2 regions of the Paraglaciecola sp. T6c genome follow, and region 1 is predicted to be linked to the other one. Evidence: predicted binding sites of a transcription regulator. Region 1 holds the regulator's gene; the other holds the start of a gene.
What was found. Region 1 encodes NrdR, which represses ribonucleotide reductase genes. Its sites were predicted from a motif close to AAACACNANATNTNGTGTTT; they were not measured.

Region 1 (9,284 bases):
AAGCCAATACACGCTCTACATTGTTTTTTTGCTCTTCACTCACAGTAAACAGAAGCTCGTAATCATCACCAGAACTCAAAGCGTAATGAAATGCGGCATCTCGATCTGCGGACTCGAGCATCGCTTTGGACAACGGCAGTTTATCGAGTTGCAAGCACGCCCCACATTGGGATGCCTTTAATATATGCTTAATGTCCGCTAATAAACCATCAGAGATGTCGATACAGGCACTCGCCACACGGCGTAAACTGGTGCCTGCAAATACTCTTGGTGTTGGGTAATGTAAACGTTTCAGCAAGTACTCACTGTGCTCGGTACTTTTAACCTCAGCACGATTAAGCAGAATATCGAGCCCTAAGCCAGCATCCCCTAATGAGCCCGTCACATAAACGAAATCCCCCGGTTTAGCACCAGAGCGCTTCAAAGCTTGATCAGCGGCAACAAACCCTTGCGCGGTAATGGTGATCGCCAGTGGACCTTGCACCGTATCGCCGCCAATAAGCTGAACAGAGTAATACTCAGTAAGTTCTCTAAAGCCTTCAGAGAACGCTTTAAGCCACTGCTCATCCACGTTAGGTAAAGATAAAGATAGACTCAACCAAGCTGGCTCAGCGCCCATGGCTGCCAAATCACTCAAATTTACCGCAATAGCTTTTTGGGCGATGGCTTTAGGGTCGGCGTCAGGCAAAAAATGCACACCACTCACTAAGGTATCAGTCGTGGTGGCAAGGGCTTGACCGGCAGGAATTTGGGTAATAGCGCAATCATCGCCTATGCCTAACAGTACATCCTTGCGCTGAAAGCTTACATCGCGAAAATAGGTATCGATCAAAGAAAATTCTTTCACATTTTTATTTTAATAACTCTAAGATTAAAGGGAATACATGGCCTGTGTAACTCCCTAAAATATAACGATCTTTTATGACAACTCGTGTTTACGAAGGGTTTTTATGGCTTTATCAAGCACCCCATTCACAAACTTGTGGCTCTCTTCAGCACCAAACGACTTAGCAAGCTCAATGGCCTCATTAATGACCACTTTATAAGGGACATCAATACGCTCAACAAGTTCGTAAGTAGCCAGTCGTAAAATAGCGTTTTCAACAGGATCAAGCTCTTCCGGTAAACGCCCCAAATAAGGTTTGATTTTCGCATCCAGCTCGGCCGTTCTGCGCACAACGGCGCGCAACAACTCTAGAAAGTACTCGGTGTCGACATCTTGCATGTTATTGCTCGTGACGATACTCAGTTCTATCTGGTCAAGTGGATTTTTTGACATCTGCCAAGAGTAAACGGCTTGAACCGCTAATTCTCTAGCTTTACGACGGGCTGCTGGTTTCACCTACTCTGCCCCTTCGATATTGGCCATAACGTTAACCATTTCAAGTGCACCTAATGCTGCTTCAGCGCCTTTGTTACCTGCTTTAGTACCAGAGCGCTCAATAGCCTGCTCGATACTGTCAGTGGTGATAACGCCAAAAGAAACCGGAATACCGAATTCAAGTGACACCTGAGCTAAACCTTTGTTGCATTCACCAGCAACAAATTCGAAGTGTGGTGTACCGCCACGGATAACAGCGCCTAGAGCGATGATCCCATCAAAGGTTCCTTTTTCCGCTAGCTTTTTAGCCGCGATAGGCAACTCGTATGCACCAGGCACGCGAACCAAAGTGATATCTTGGCTGTTTACTTCACCGTGACGCTCAAGTGTATCTAATGCGCCTTCAACCAAACTCTCAACAACGAAACTGTTGAAACGTGACACAACCAACGCAAATTTTTTGCCTGTTGCGCGAATATTACCTTCAATGATATTCATGCCTAATAAGCCTTATCTGTAAAAAATGGCGCGTATGATAGCACAGCACCATATGATCCCAAACAGCTTAATGCGCTGTTTATAAAATAGTCATTATCGATGGCAAAGTATTTTGCTGCTCAAGGCGAAATCAAACATCGAGGAGGCGTTTAAGCGGATAGCATTCATCAACCAATGTATAATGTGTAAAAACTAAAAAACGCCTGACAAGCAGGCGCTTTTTTAGCGTTTGTAATTAACTATATTTAGCTAATCTACGTATTCAACCACTTCTAAGCCGTAACCAGATAGGGCATGATATTTTTTAGGTCGACTTAGCAAGCGCATTTTTTTCACGCCTAAGCTGGCAAGTATTTGACTACCGACACCCACAGTGCGAGACGTGCCGCTCCATGCTGCGCCAACAGGCTTTTCACCATTATCTTCGGCTTCAAACTGTTTTACTTGCGTCAGCAAATCTTCATCTTTACCCAGTAATACTAGAACACCACCTTCGGCAGCGATGCGTTTTAGTGCTTGGGGTAAATTCATGCTGCGCTCAATTGCTCGCTCTGAACCCAGCAAATCACTCAAGGTATTGTGCAAATGTACACGCACCAACGTTGGCTCATCAGGACTAATTTCGCCTTTACTCAACGCGAAATGTACTTGGTTATCAATCGAGTCTTTAAAAGTAACCAAATCGAACTCACCGTACTCAGTCGGCAATTTGCATTTTGCCACTTGCTCGATGGTGGTTTCATTTAAGTTACGATATTCAATCAAATCAGCGATTGTGCCAATTTTCAGGTCATGCTTTTTAGCAAACTCTTGTAACTCAGGGCCACGGGCCATGGTGCCGTCTTCGTTGAGTATTTCAACGATAACTGAGGCAGGCTCCAAGCCAGCTAAACGCGGTAAATCAACACCCGCTTCGGTATGCCCAGCGCGATTTAGCACCCCACCTTCTTTGGCAATAAGAGGGAATATATGCCCGGGTTGCACAATATCGTTGGCCGTGGCATCCGTAGCAACCGCCGCTAAAATAGTGCGCGCACGATCCGCAGCAGAAATACCCGTGGTGACCCCTTCACGAGCTTCGATTGATACCGTAAAGTTAGTCGAGAACTGTGCACCGTTGTTATCCACCATCAAAGGCAAATTCAAGCGTTTACAACGCTCCGCTGTCATGGGCAAGCAAACCAACCCCCGAGCGTGAGTCACCATAAAGTTAATGTCTTTTGGGGTGACGCACTCAGCGGCCATAATTAAATCGCCTTCGTTTTCACGGTCTTCGTCATCCATCAAGATAACCATTTTGCCAAGACGAATGTCTTCGATAATTTCTGCTGTTGTGTTCATTGCCATAATATTGTGATTCTTTTTGGTTGTGTCTTAAATGAGCAGCTATCTGCAAATGTCATTGTGTGCAATAAGCCCACGACTGTTGTTCAGCATGTGTCCTAACGTAAAAAGCCATTTTCAGCTAAAAATACCATGCTGATATCTGATTTTTGTTGGCCTGTTTCAGCGGCTTTGTCGCCGAGCATTAATCGCTCTAGGTAACGGGCAACCACGTCCACTTCTAAATTAATTTTAGTGCCCTTCTTGTAGCCACCAATAATCGTTTCTTCCAGGCTGTGGGGAATAAGAGTAATCAAGAATTTGGCACCCTCTACAGCATTCACCGTCAAGCTGACACCGTCTACAGTAATCGAGCCTTTTTCCGCTAAGTAACGGGCTAAATCTTTTGGTGCTTGCACCCAGATTTCTACGTAACGCCCAACAGGGTTGACGGAAACGACTTCGCCCACACCATCAACATGCCCGCTGACGATGTGCCCACCAAAGCGGGATGTCGGTAACATGGCCTTTTCTAAGTTCACCTTACTACCCGCTTTATAATCGGCAAAACCGCTGCGCTTGATGGTCTCGTGCGACACGTCAGCACTAAAGCCGCTCGAGTTCATGTCTACCACGGTTAAACACACACCGTTATTGGCGATACTGTCGCCAAGGGCCACATCCGACATATCCAGTTTATTTACCCGTATGCGCAAGCGAATGTCATCGCCCGTTGGGGTTAAGGATTCGATGTGCCCCACATCTTCAATTATTCCGGTAAACATAATGTCTTTTCACTCATATTAACTGTGTAATCTGTTTGAACATCGCGCTGATTTGAAACGAACAGGCTAGGTTAAACGAACACCCTATATTAAACACGCCCGTTATTTCCGTTATGTACGGGTCACTTGGCGTGGGTAGTAAATTATGTAAAGCGCGCCGTCAGCTTTAAATCTGGGCCGACTTGGCGTACATCCTGCCATTGTAATTCAAAAGCTTGCTGCATTTGGGTTAATTCGTCCACAGCAAATAAATCTCGGCCTTTATCTCCTAATAGTTTGGGCGCTTGGTACAAAATCAATTCATCTATCAGTTTATTCTGTAATAACGCCCCTGCAAGCTTCGCCCCTGCCTCTACCCATATATGGTTAAACCCGCGCTGGCCAAGGTGTTTCATTACATCTTGCAGGTCAAGTTGCGCACCGTTTGATTGGGCTTGATATTGCTCAACATGATCTGGAAATTCAGCTGTATTTGGCTGGCTATTGATAATCACAATGGGAGACGATAAAGCAAATAAATGCAGATCAGGGCGCATCTGGTTGCGCCCATCGAGCAAAACTCGCACAGGTTGGCGTAAATTCACTTCTGCTAACGCATTTCTTGCAAAACCCAATTCGCTGTAACGCACATTCAATGAAGGGTTATCCGCCAGGACCGTGCCCGAGCCAGACAATATCGCGCAACTCTGCGCTCGGTGGCGTTGCACATCTTCACGGGCTAAGGGCCCGGTTATCCACTGGCTTTCACCATTATTTAACGCGGTTTTGCCGTCCAAGCTTGATGCCAGCTTAACAGTAACCCAAGGCTTGCCTGTTTGCATGCGTTTGATAAAGCCGCGATTAAGCGCTTTGGCTTCACTTTCAAGTAAACCACTGCTTACCTGAACACCCGCGTCACTGAGCTTTTGTAAACCACTGCCGGCTACGAGTGGGTTTGGGTCAACCATAGCGGCAACAACGCGTTTCACCCCTGCGTCTAATAATGCTTCGGAGCATGGGCCGGTACGCCCGTGATGATTGCACGGCTCTAATGTGACGTAAGCGGTCGCGCCTTTGGTGCGCTCACCCGCTTGGGCAATGGCATGAATTTCTGCATGGGGGGTCCCGGCTTTTTGATGCCAGCCTTGGCCGACAATATTGCCTTGGGCATCAGTAATAACACAGCCCACATTGGGATTCGGCGAAGTTGTGTATTGGCCTTTTTCAGCCAAGCGGATGGCCAAAGCCATCATTTTTGCGTCAAGCGCAGAGAATTGCGTCACTCTACAACCTTATCAATTTAACTCTAGGGCACAGGAAAAACGTAAATCATTCGGCATGTTAGTCACCCAAACGTGCGATTTCTTCGCCAAATTCGCGAATATCTTCGAACGAGCGATACACAGAAGCAAAGCGTACATAGGCCACTTTATCCAGCTCTTTGAGAGCGTCCATAATTAGATTGCCCAAGTATTCACTAGTGATCTCACGCTCGCCTGTGGCACGCATAGCCGATTTAAGACGACTGATACACTGCTCCACTTGCTCGGTACTCACGGGGCGTTTTTCAAGGGCACGCTGTAAACCTGCCCGCAACTTATCTTCGTTAAACGGCTCACGAGAGCCATCACGTTTAACCACGCGAGGCATCACCAATTCAGCCATTTCAAAGGTAGTGAAACGCTCTTTACACATAGTACATTCACGACGGCGGCGCACTTGGTGCCCGTCAGCCACTAAGCGAGAGTCAATCACCTTGGTTTCTTGGATAGAACAGAAGGGACAAAACATAAAATATTCTTCAACCAAGTAATAGTAAGGTCATAGTATGCCGACCCAATAAATAAAAAGCCAGATTTGCGCGCTTACCACGGCCTTAATTCACTAAAATCTGCTGCCAAAAGGTTATATGGCACAAAAATCGCTTTGTTCTAATGCAAAGCCATTTATGGTGTCAAATTCAAGGCGATAACCGGTGAAAAAGATTAGTGTATGTATCATAGGGGCAGCGGTATCATTTCTATCAGCTTGCTCTGTATTAAGCTCTGACGACGCTGACATCGAGCAAACAAAGGTAACCGGCCCACAGTACAGCACCCATCATTATGTTGCCGTATTGGCTAAGCAATTATTTTTTACTGCTAAACCTATTTACATGGAAAAGAGCGTTGCTGTCGGCACGTTTTTGCCAACAGAAAGTATTGATGGCAAGAACATGCCCTCAACCAATGAGTTAGGCCAGCAAATTCAAGAAAGCCTAGTAACCTTGGCAACCCAGGCGGGGTTAAACGTAATCGAATTTAAAACGGCTTCTGCCATTAAAATTCAGCACAATCAAGACCTGATGCTCTCTCGGCAAATTGACGAGATAAACGCCCAAGTACAAACCGATTACTACCTTACCGGCACCTACTCATTACAGCAAAAGAACATCGCCATTAACGCACGGCTTATTGAAGCCAGCTCACAAAAAGTGATTGCTGCCGCCACAGAAGTATTCCCCAGTAACGTGATGTGGGAACAAGAAAAAATCATGCTGAAAAATAACGGTTTATACCGTAACGCCTACTAGGAGCACCAGATGAAACCTCTACTATTAGCAACTTTATGCACGGGTCTTCTGGGTGGTTGCTCCTCTATGTCCTCAATCATGCCCTTTTCAGATGATGACGACGCAGGCCGAGACTACGCCAACGCATCTTCAGATGCCCAAGCTGTGCAAGCACAACCTCTTTCGCTTTCTGCCATCGAAACTAGTGCTGAATTTAATCAAGACGTGCAACAAAAACTCATCAGCAATCAGCCAGCAGCCGTGCAACATAAGTTGCTAGAAATGGCAAAAAAGCCCAAGGGATACGACAAAGACATTAATTTTTATGTACGTGGTTTAATGCAAGATTTAGCCGGCAATTTACAATACGTGAACAATACCACTCCTGTGGCCGTCACCAGCTTTGTATTACTAGACAGTGATTACAGCAAAACGAATTTAATCGGCACACAAATGGCCGAGAGCGTCATGCACGAAGTGCACAAATTAGGTATTCCTGTGATTGATTTTAAAACCACAGATTATGTTCGCGTGACGCCCGACGGGGATTTCATCTTTAGTAAGGACTACGAAGAATTAAACGGCGACTCACCTATTCGTTACGTGTTGGGCGGCACCCTAGTCAAATACAATGATGGCTATTTAATTAACGCCAGAATGGTCGGTATTGATTCAAAAGCCGTGGTCGGCTCGGCGCAGAGCTTCATTCCTAACAACGTAGTCAGCGCTATGATGTCGAATGAAAAAAGCATGCAAGACGTCGAAGCGGATAAAGGTATGGCTAAAAAGACCATTGTTCAGGGCTGACAACACTGCTATCAATTTGAATAACGCCAAGGCGCGTCATCAAGGTTAATACACTGCCGAAAATGTGCTTTGTATTTAATCGATTGGATTATTCAGTTGATTCAATATTTAATAATTTAAAACAATACTTTGTGTCGAATAGTCCCTCTAACTTACTTTTTAGATCGTTAAGAGACTTAGGGGTCGCGTCATCATTGGCCAGCGGCTGTTATGAGCATAATGATTCGCATGTTTAAAACAACAGCTCAACGTATGCTAATTAGAGCGCTTACGTTAATCAGATTTGTTCTTCAAAGCCTCTAACAACATAATACTCAGTCGCCTATTTCTATACGCATATCGGGCCTTATCCTCAGTATTCCCAGTTGCTCTAGGGCGAATATCTTTATTGCTCACGCCAAATAAAAGACAGTATCCGAACCCTAAATCAATAAAAATTTAATGTTATGAATAAAAATTCTCCAAATTTCAATAATAAGATTACATTTATGACTAAAGGCATTGTTTTGCCAATTACGAATAAAATCTAATCTGAAAGCGGCAAAATTTAACCTTTAGCTAACATAAGAAAAATATAATGCCGCCAACAATGCCGTACTAACTGACTAATTCAACTCAATAAATATTGATAGGTAATAATGGGTAAAATTGTAGGTCACAAGAGAAAATTGATTTTTATCAATGCCAATCAAACAGCTGTACAAAAAAACAACCTATTAATGAATAAAGAAAAATACTAAAAATCTGACAAATCGGTAACATCGTAAGTGTCTACCAATCGGTTTACACCTTTTATAGAGGTCAACAGCGCAAGTTATTTACAATAAAGACTAAAACTAATCAAAAAAGTGTCGATAACTTATTCGAGAAAGTTAAAAACGTCTTTTTACTTTCCAAGTCATTACTAAATTTTAAGAATCAGGAGGGTTGTTATGCAACCAAATAAAAGATTGAGGAAAACAGTACTAGCAGGCGCTTTTGTATTAAGCGCAGGTAATGCTTTTAATGCTAGTGCTGATCTTTTTCCCGTTACAGCAGGCGCTATCCCAGATGTAACAGCAGGTTTAGTCGCTGGATACACGGAGCTGTCATTCGGTGAAGGTATTATCGGCTCAAAAGTGGGAGAAACCTGTACATTGAGTGGATTTGCAAGCGTTCCTGAGGATGATTTGCAATTTGATATTGGCGCAAATGGCACCGATAATGCGGATGGAACGTACGGAGATTTGACAGGAGAGGCTTGTGTTGACTCAACTGGCGAAGGCTCATTAGTACTCATTGAGATAGAAGGAGCTGCTGGCTCAACCGTAGCTGTGAGCGTCCCCGATGTAACAGGTACTGGTTACACTTATTCAGCAACAGCAAATAGTTGCGTTATTGATTTCGATGGCGGCACTACTGATACACTGGACTCCTGCCAAACATTTTCGTCTGAGACAGTTATTAATGTCGGTGTGTCAGGCACCCAATCGGACGGTGTAAATACTAATGCAGATGAACTTCCGAATGCTGCAAAAGGTTATGCTGCAATGGTCGGTAAAACTCGCATGGTGCTAGCAGGCGCAATTACTGTTGACAGTGAAATTGCCGCAGGCACTACTATTAACGACAATATTATTGTTCAAGTGACGTACGAATAGGAAGCAGAAAATGAAATACGCAAATAAATTTAAGAAAGCCGCGCCTTTACTGTTATTACCTATAATGGGCGTTGCATCGGCAACCGATGTCACTGTCCCCCTTAGCTTTACCACTTTACCAGTGATAGAAATAGAAGAAATTCAGCCGCTAGCATTTGGTGACGTACTGACACTGGCTCAAGCCGCGACTTGCACAATGTCAACAAATGCTGGCACTGCATTGACCCCAGCTCAAGAAGGATCGGATTTAACAAGTGCAGCTATTTTCGGCACCGGCGCCTTACTGGCAAATAGCGCTGGTGAATTGTCGAATGGTTGCGATGGGGATGATGGCCAAGTTGGTATATATAAAATAACCTCCTTCGCAGACGCAGACATTA
Region 2 (9,284 bases), 1.4 Mb from region 1:
ATCGAGCCGTTCTGAAATAAGTACTCAGCCCATTCTTTCTCTTGATTAACTGCGTCAAGGAAGATATTTGTCGCTTCCTCTTTATACTCAAGGGCGATTTCAGCCATTTCAGGGTCGTCTTTGCCTTTGGCCCACAAGTTCAAAATATGCTGCGTCGAGGTCAAGTGTAGGTTTTCATCACGTGAAATCAGGCGAATAATTTTAGAATTACCTTCCATTAATTCACGCTCAGCAAACGCAAACGTACACGCGAACGACACGTAAAAACGAATCGCTTCCAAGGCATTGACTGAATTCATGCACAAGAATAGTTTTATCTTCAGCGTACGCATAGTCACAACGTGTTCTTCACCATTGATTGTGTGCGTACCTTCACCAAGGGTTTGCCAAAGTTGGGTGTAAAAAATCAAATCGTCATAGTATTTAGAAATATCAGCAGCGCGCTTCTTGATTTGCTCATTTTCAACGATATCAGAGAAAATACTGCTTGGGTCCCCAAACAAGTTACGCAAAATATGGGTGTAGGAACGTGAATGAATGGTTTCAAAAAACGACCATGTTTCAGTCCATGTTTCTAGCTCAGGAATAGAAATAATCGGTAAAAAAGCAATATTTGGGCTACGGCCTTGAATAGAGTCTAATAAGGTTTGATATTTCAAATTCGAAATAAAAATGTGCTTTTCTGATTCACTCAGCTTTTGAAAGTCAACTCTGTCTTTACTGACATCTACTTCTTCGGGGCGCCAGAAAAAACTGATTTGCTTCTCGATAAGTTTTTCGAAAATGCTGTGTTTTTGTTGATCATAACGGGCAACGTTGACCGGATTGCCAAAAAACATAGGTTCCTGCAAAGGGTCATTATTGATTTGATTAAACGTTGTGTATTTCATGAATGTTAGCAGACCATTTTGAGTTGAATTCGCCCTTTAGGGATACGCTAAAGGGCTCAGAAAGATTAAATTTTACACGCACCGCCAGCACAATCGTCGTCTTCTTCAACGACTGCTTCTTGTGGAACGAACTGGGTTGATTTCAGCTCTTGCTGTGATGTATCTGCTGCGCCATCACGAGTGTTGTGGTAGTACAAGGTTTTTACGCCTAGCTGATAAGCGGTAAGCAAGTCTTTCAACAATAACTTCATGGGGACTTTGCCACCGTCGTATTTGTTCGGGTCGTAACTGGTGTTAGCTGAAATTGTTTGATCAACAAACTTTTGCATAATACCGGTTAACTGTAAGTAACCATCGTTAGACGGTAAATCCCACAACAATTCGTACTTGTCTTTCAACAATTCGTACTCAGGCACCACTTGCTTCAACACTCCATCTTTACTGGATTTAACACTGATGTGGCCGCGTGGTGGCTCAATGCCATTGGTGGCATTTGAAATCTGTGATGATGTTTCAGACGGCATCAAGGCAGACAAGGTACTGTTACGTAGACCGTATTGCTTGATGTCAGCACGTAGACTGTCCCAGTCACAATGCAGTGGCTCGTTACAAATTTTGTCTAAGTCTTTCTTGTAGGTATCAATTGGCATGATCCCTTGAGAGTAGGTGGTCTCATCAAACTTAGGACATGCGCCTTTCTCTTTTGCTAGGTTACAAGAGGCACGCATCAAGTGATATTGCATGGCTTCAAATGTTCGGTGAATGAGGCCGTTGGCACTGCCATCTGAGTATTTAACGCCGTTCTTAGCAAGGTAGTAGGCAAAATTGATTACACCTATACCCAATGTACGACGCCCCATAGTGGCATTGTACGCTGCGGGTACGGGGTAATCTTGATAATCGAGTAGGTTGTCAAGCGCACGTACGGCGAGGTCAGCCATTTCTGCGAAGTCTTCTAAGCTTTCAATGGCACCTAGGTTAAACGCTGATAATGTACAAAGGGCAATTTCGCCGTTTTCGTCATTAACGTGCTCAAGGGGTTTAGTCGGTAGAGCGATTTCAAGACACAGGTTGCTTTGACGGATCGGTGCAACTTTCGGGTCGAAAGGACTGTGCGTGTTGCAGTGATCCACGTTCTGAAGATAGATACGGCCGGTACTAGCACGCTCTTGCATGAACAAGCTAAACAACTCTACTGCTTTGATTTGGGTCTTGCGGATGCTGTCATCTTGCTCGTACTTAACGTATAGCTCTTCAAATTTAGGTTGGTCAGCAAAGAACGCATCGTACAAACCAGGTACGTCAGATGGGCTAAACAAGCTAATGTGCTGATCTTTAATCAAGCGCTGATACATCAACTTATTAAATTGCACGCCGTAATCCAAATGACGAACGCGGTTTTCTTCTACACCACGGTTATTTTTCAATACTAGAAGTGATTCCACTTCCATATGCCAAAGTGGGTAGAAAAGTGTTGCTGCACCGCCGCGAACGCCGCCTTGTGAACAACTTTTAACGGCAGTTTGGAAATACTTATAGAATGGAATACAACCCGTATGGAATGCTTCGCCGCCGCGAATAGGGCTACCAAGAGCACGTATGCGCCCTGCGTTGACACCGATACCGGCGCGCTGGCTCACGTACTTAACAATGGCACTGGCTGTCGCGTTAATTGAATCAAGGCTATCGCCAGCTTCAATCAATACACATGAGCTGAACTGCCTTGTAGGTGTACGCACGCCGGCCATAATTGGCGTAGGCAGTGAGATTTTGAATTTCGACGTCGCATCATAGAAGCGCTTGATGTATTCCATGCGCGAATCTTTCGGGTAATCAGCAAACAAACATGCTGCTACCAAGATATATAGAAATTGGGCACTCTCGTAAATTTCGCCTGTTACCCGGTTTTGAACAAGGTATTTACCTTCTAGCTGCTTGACTGCGGCGTAGCTAAAGTCCATGTCACGCCAGTGGTCAATATAATCATCCATTTCTTGAAATTCAGCTTCGCTGTAATCACTCAACAAATGTTGATCATATTTTTGCATCTCGACCATGTTGGTAACATGGGCGAAAAGCGCTGGGGGCTCAAACTGCCCATAGGCTTTCTTACGTAAATGGAAGATAGCCAAACGTGCTGCTAAGTATTGATAATCTGGTGCGTCTGTTGAAATAAGATCGGCCGCTGAGCGGATCAGCGTCTCATGAATATCTTCTGTCTTGATACCGTCGTAGAACTGAATATGCGCTTTAATTTCCACCTGAGATACAGACACATTATTAAGGCCTTTAGCTGCCCAAGTAATAACTTTGTGGATTTTTTCGAGGTCAATGCTTTCGCGCTCGCCAGTTCGCTTAGTAACGAAGAGTTTGTTATTCATGTATACGCCGTTTTGATTATAGTTTTTACAAAATATAGAAACGGTGAATTTCACCATTTCTGTGGAAATTATGCTTGACGAAGAGGGAAAGTTGCGGATCTTTTTTACAACGACCATCCTGTCGATAAAACACAAGATAATGAGGTTTTAGTGCCTTTGCAACCCCACATCTGGTGCTTTTGTAGACGTTCAAATCAACAGAAAATTTATGTTAGTAACGACTCACCTAACAAGGCCATTCTCTTTGCATGTATAGGGAATGCAAGATCATTTTTAGGAATTATTTTTTTATAAACTTTTTTAATCGAAAAAATCAGTTGTTATAATTTCACGATATATAGTGTCTAGGTGTTTACAAAACCACTACATATCGTGTTTGGTGTTATAGGTGGGCGAGGATTGCCTGTGGTTGATCAATGTACAGATCCGCATTCCAGCTGTCTGATCTATGCTCTGGGCCTATGTATCCATAGTTTGCCACCACACTAAACATGTTCGCAGCTTTTGCGGCATCTATGTCACGTTTAGCATCGCCGATATACCAACACTCTGTAGGATTAATGTTCATCGCGTTTGCAGCATGTATCAGGGGCAAAGGGTGGGGTTTGCGTTTTTCTAACGTGTCGCCACTGATGACCACTTGGCACTGGGCAAACTCGTCAAAATGAGGTAACAAAAGCTCGGTGAGCCATTGTGGTTTATTGGTCACTATGCCCCAAGGGATATTATCCTTATCTAAACGTGCAAGTAGCTCTCTAATGCCATCAAACGACACGGTATCTACACATATCTCTTGTTCATATCTTTCAAGAAAAAGGGCCCTAAGTGCTTCGACGTCAAAATCCGCGAGCCTATCGCCAAAGCCTATTTCGAGTAATCCTTGAGAGCCATCAGAAGCAATATTACGATATACGCTGAACGCGCATGAGGGCATTTTATGTTGGTGTAAAACCCAGTTTAGGGCATTGCCTAAATCTCGTGCAGTGTCTAATAACGTACCGTCTAAATCGAACAATACACCTTTGGGCTTATTTAGCATGTTATGCATCACCGCCATGCTGACAATGTACGATGTAATTCACGTCAACGTTTTTGTCAGATAAATAAAACTGTTGAGTAATGGGGTTTACATGCAGGCCTGTCATATGTTTCGCCATCAAAGGTGTATTGTCTACCCAGTTTAATAATTCCGAGGGTTTAATAAACTTGTCATGATTGTGGGTTTCTTTGGGCACTAATTTAAGAATGTGCTCTGCGCCAACTATCGCCATCAAATATGATTTGATATTACGGTTTAAGGTCGAGAAAAATACCGTGCCGCCAGGTTTAACCAGTCTGCTACAAGCCTCAACTACAGATGACGGGTCAGGCACATGTTCGAGCATTTCCATACAAGTCACCACATCGAATTGCCCAGGATGGGCATCAGCGAACTCTTCCGCTGTTGACAGCTGATAGTCAATGCTTAATTGTGATTCAAGGCTATGTAATCTTGCTACTTCAAGCGGGGCTTCGCCCATATCAATGCCGGATACCTCAGCACCCGCGCGCGCCATACTTTCCGCTAAAATACCGCCACCGCAACCCACATCAATCACTTTCTTGCCTTCAAGCCCTTGAGTGCGCTGCACGATATAATCGGTTCTAAGTGGGTTGATGGTATGTAAGGGTTTAAACTCCCCGTTTAGGTCCCACCAACGAGATGCCAAATCGGCAAATTTCTGTATTTCTTGATGGTCAACATTTTGAGCTGAGTTCATATTGCGGTCCAAAAATTTGAATTTCGCTATTATAGCCAGCATGTATTAAAGCTGGCTAGCGCAATATATGCGGTTTTTTAGCGTCTTTGGCTACTATATGAGCGGATCCTATCTATTTATTTTTTACGGTCAGTGTTAGAATCCCAAGGCTCGATAATACGAAATTCCAGAGTTAATCGTTGACTGTTATTTTGAGGCCTAGCTCAAATGCACTGACGCGGATTGTAAATTTTATGTCTAATTCTATTTCTAATAATAATGACTAGGGACAAGGCTGTATATGACTGATCACGCCCAAGAAATTCTTCCTATTAATATTGAAGAAGAACTTAAAAATTCTTATCTTGATTACGCCATGAGCGTAATTGTAGGCAGGGCGCTGCCTGATGTAAGAGATGGCTTGAAGCCCGTGCATCGCCGGGTTTTGTTCGCTATGAACGAGCTGAAAAACGATTTTAACAAACCCTATAAAAAATCGGCACGTGTTGTCGGTGATGTTATCGGTAAGTACCACCCACATGGAGACTCGGCTGTTTACGATACCATCGTACGTATGGCTCAGCCGTTTTCTTTACGTTACATGCTGGTAGATGGTCAAGGTAACTTCGGTTCTGTTGATGGTGATTCAGCCGCTGCAATGCGTTACACCGAAATTCGTATGGCGAAAATTTCCCATGAATTATTAGCGGATTTAGAAAAAGAAACCGTCGACTTCGTTCCGAATTACGACGGTACCGAATTCATCCCTGACGTACTGCCCACTAAAGTACCCAACCTATTAATCAATGGTTCTTCAGGTATTGCTGTTGGTATGGCGACTAACATTCCTCCTCACAACTTAACCGAAGTTGTGAACGGGTGTATCGCGTTAATTGATAAGCCTGAGCTTTCCATTGAAGAATTGATGGAATATATCCCAGGCCCAGATTTCCCGACCGCTGCCTTTATAAGTGGTCGTAAGGGTATTGAAGAAGCGTACCGTACGGGGCGTGGAAAAATATATATGCGCGCCCGCGCAGAGATTGAGCGCGAAGACAATGGTAAAGAAACCATAGTCGTTCACGAAATTCCTTATCAGGTCAACAAAGCGCGCCTAATTGAAAAGATAGCCGAGCTGGTAAAAGAAAAGAAAATTGAAGGCATTTCAGCCCTACGTGATGAGTCTGATAAAGACGGCATGCGTATTGTAGTTGAAGTGAAACGTAACGAGTCAGGTGAAGTCTTACTGAACCACTTATATTCACAAACACAGATGCAAACCGTGTTTGGGATCAACATGGTGGCACTGGATAAAACTCAGCCTAAAGTGTTCAATTTACTTGAGATACTGCAAGCCTTCGTTTTACACCGCCGCGAAGTGGTCACACGCCGTACGGTTTTCGAACTGAAGAAAGCCCGTGAGCGTGCTCATATTCTTGAAGGTTTAGCGATTGCTTTGGCTAATATAGACCCGATAATCGCACTGATTAAAGCGTCTAAAAGCCCGTCTGATGCCAAAATATCATTGACGGCTCAAGGTTGGGCGTTAGGCGATGTGTCTGACATGTTAGAGCGTGCCGGTAATGACGCCGCTCGTCCTGATTGGTTAGAGCCCGAGTTTGGTATTCGTGATGGCTTGTACTATTTAACAGAGCAGCAAGCACAAGCAATCCTTGACTTACGTTTGAATAAATTAACGGGTCTTGAGCACGAAAAAATTCTTTCTGAGTACAAAGAGTTATTAGACTTGATTGCAGAATTACTGCATATATTAGGTAGCCCTGAGCGCTTGATGGAAGTCATACGTGAAGAGCTTGAAAAAATTCGTGATGAATTCGGTGATGAGCGCCGCACTGAAATCACTGCCGCATCTCACGATATCGATATTGAAGACTTGATTGAACGTGAAGAGGTTGTGGTGACGCTATCTCGTGAAGGTTACGTAAAGTATCAAAAGCTAAACGATTACGAGTCGCAGCGCCGTGGTGGTAAAGGTAAATCAGCGACCAAGATGAAAGAAGAAGATTTCATCGAGAAGTTACTGGTGGCCAATACCCATGACCACATTTTGTGCTTCTCTACTCGCGGCCGATTGTATTGGCTAAAAGTATACCAATTGCCATTAGCGAGTCGTAATGCACGCGGTCGTCCAATTGTGAATATTTTACCGTTGGAAGCAAATGAACGTATCACTGCGATTTTGCCTATTCAAGAATTTGAAGAAGGTAAATACGTCTTAATGGCTACGGCTAATGGTACGGTGAAGAAAACGGCCTTGGTCCAGTACTCACGCCCACGTGCAAACGGTATTATCGCGGTCAACTTGAACGACGGTGATGAGTTAATCGGTGTTGATATTACCGACGGTAGCAGTGATATCATGTTGTTCTCGGATGCGGGTAAAGTCGTTCGCTTTAATGAGAAAGCGCGTGATTCAGAAACAGGGGCAGTTAAAATTGATCCTGAAACTGGCGAAGAAATCCTAGCACTACGTCCAATGGGGCGCACAGCAACAGGTGTTCGTGGCATACGCTTACAAGATGGCCAAAAAGTGGTGTCGTTGATTGTACCTCAAGGTGATGGCGCGATTTTAACCGCCACCGAAAATGGTTTCGGTAAACGTACCCCTGTCGAAGATTACCCAGCGAAAAGCCGTGCCACGCAAGGTGTGGTATCCATTAAGGTTTCAGAGCGTAACGGTAAGGTCGTCGGTGCTGTACAGGTCAATGACAGCGATGAAATCATGCTGATCAGTGACCAAGGTACTTTAGTACGTACTCGCGTCGGTGAAGTCTCTACCGTGGGTCGTAACACTCAGGGCGTACGCTTAATACGGACCGGAGAGGACGAACATGTTGTAGGTCTGCAGCGCATCGATGAAGTTGAAGAGTTAGAAGAAGAACTAGAGGCGTTAGCTGAAGGTGACGAGACAGTCGAAGCCGCAGCATCAGACGTGGATAACACCACGGATGAAGATCCTCAAAACGAAGAGTAAAGCCCGTAGATGGTAAGGTAGGCTGCACGCTTACTTTATTATCCTATAGTTTTTTAAAACGAGCGGCTTAGCCGCTCTTTTTGTATCGGAAATTAAAGAATGACCAAGGTTTATAATTTTTGTGCCGGTCCGGCCATGTTACCCGAAGCTGTGATGCAGCAAGCCCAAAATGAATTCATCAACTGGCAGAACCAAGGTTGTTCGGTGATGGAAATGAGTCATCGTAGTAAAGAGTTTATTGCCCTTGCTGAAACCGCCGAGCAAGACTTGCGAGACTTATTGAGTATCCCTGATAACTACAAAGTGTTGTTTACTCACGGTGGTGGCCGTGGTCAGTTCTCTGCAGTGCCTCTTAACTTGTCACAAGAAGGTGACAGCGCTGACTATATAGTGAGTGGCTCCTGGTCAAAAAGCGCCGTTGATGAAGCGCAAAAATACATTAACGTGAATATCGCCGCTACTACGACTAATGAAGACGGCCTAGTGGTGATGCCTACCCAAGACACTTGGAATCAAAATCCTGATGCCGCTTATATTCACTATTGCCCCAATGAGACGGTAGATGGCGTTGAAATCAACTGGATCCCAGAAACAGGAGACATACCCCTTGTGGCAGATATGTCATCGAATATTTTGTCGCAGCCTATCGACGTGAGTAAATTTGGCGTGATCTACGCCGGAGCCCAAAAAAATATTGGGCCTTCAGGTTTATCCGTTGTAATAGTTCGCGACGACTTGTTGGACAAGGCACGCTCGATTACCCCTGCGATCTTCGATTACACGGTTATCGCTAAACATGATTCTATGTATAACACGCCACCAACGTTTGCTTGGTATTTAGCAGGCTTGGTTTTCAAGTGGTTAAAAGAGCAGGGCGGCGTAGCAGCGATGGCTGAACGCAACAAAGCTAAATCAGATCTACTTTACTCATGTATTGATGACCTAGGTTTTTATAGCAACAATGTTGCCCCTGAATATCGCTCTCGCATGAATGTCACGTTTCATTTGAAAAATGCAGAACTAGATAAGCAGTTTTTAGCTGAAGCTGAAAATGCTGGGCTAAAAGCTTTAAAAGGTCATCGTATTGTTGGTGGTATGCGCGCTAGTATCTACAACGCCATGCCAATCGAAGGTGTGCAAGCCTTGGTTAACTTCATGCAAGAATTTGCTAAGAGGAATGGTTAATATGAGTCGTTCAGCTCCATTGTTACTCAATCCCATTTCGGCGATTTCAGGCACAGTTAACGTGCCTGGCTCTAAAAGTTTGTCTAATCGTGCT

Region 2: nrdA (class 1a ribonucleoside-diphosphate reductase subunit alpha) is a predicted target of NrdR. The motif match lies at 3,431-3,450, and genes of this name have one in related genera.

Annotation. Positions count from the first base shown of each region.
Region 1 covers NC_008228.1:1,574,789-1,584,072, reverse strand. The annotation lists gene thiL (thiamine-phosphate kinase) at 1-847, opposite strand, end outside; gene nusB (transcription antitermination factor NusB) at 920-1,342, opposite strand; gene ribE (6,7-dimethyl-8-ribityllumazine synthase) at 1,343-1,819, opposite strand; gene ribBA (bifunctional 3,4-dihydroxy-2-butanone-4-phosphate synthase/GTP cyclohydrolase II) at 2,069-3,166, opposite strand; gene PATL_RS06680 (riboflavin synthase) at 3,262-3,927, opposite strand; gene ribD (bifunctional diaminohydroxyphosphoribosylaminopyrimidine deaminase/5-amino-6-(5-phosphoribosylamino)uracil reductase RibD) at 4,071-5,189, opposite strand; gene nrdR (transcriptional regulator NrdR) at 5,248-5,697, opposite strand; gene PATL_RS06665 (FlgO family outer membrane protein) at 5,882-6,478, shown strand; gene PATL_RS06660 (FlgO family outer membrane protein) at 6,488-7,264, shown strand; gene PATL_RS06655 (hypothetical protein) at 8,197-8,904, shown strand; gene PATL_RS06650 (hypothetical protein) at 8,915-9,284, shown strand, end outside.
Region 2 covers NC_008228.1:2,999,314-3,008,597, reverse strand. The annotation lists gene nrdB (class Ia ribonucleoside-diphosphate reductase subunit beta) at 1-890, opposite strand, end outside; gene nrdA (class 1a ribonucleoside-diphosphate reductase subunit alpha) at 956-3,271, opposite strand; gene PATL_RS12645 (HAD family hydrolase) at 3,654-4,310, opposite strand; gene ubiG (bifunctional 2-polyprenyl-6-hydroxyphenol methylase/3-demethylubiquinol 3-O-methyltransferase UbiG) at 4,312-5,031, opposite strand; gene gyrA (DNA topoisomerase (ATP-hydrolyzing) subunit A) at 5,312-8,005, shown strand; gene serC (3-phosphoserine/phosphohydroxythreonine transaminase) at 8,105-9,190, shown strand; gene aroA (3-phosphoshikimate 1-carboxyvinyltransferase) at 9,192-9,284, shown strand, end outside.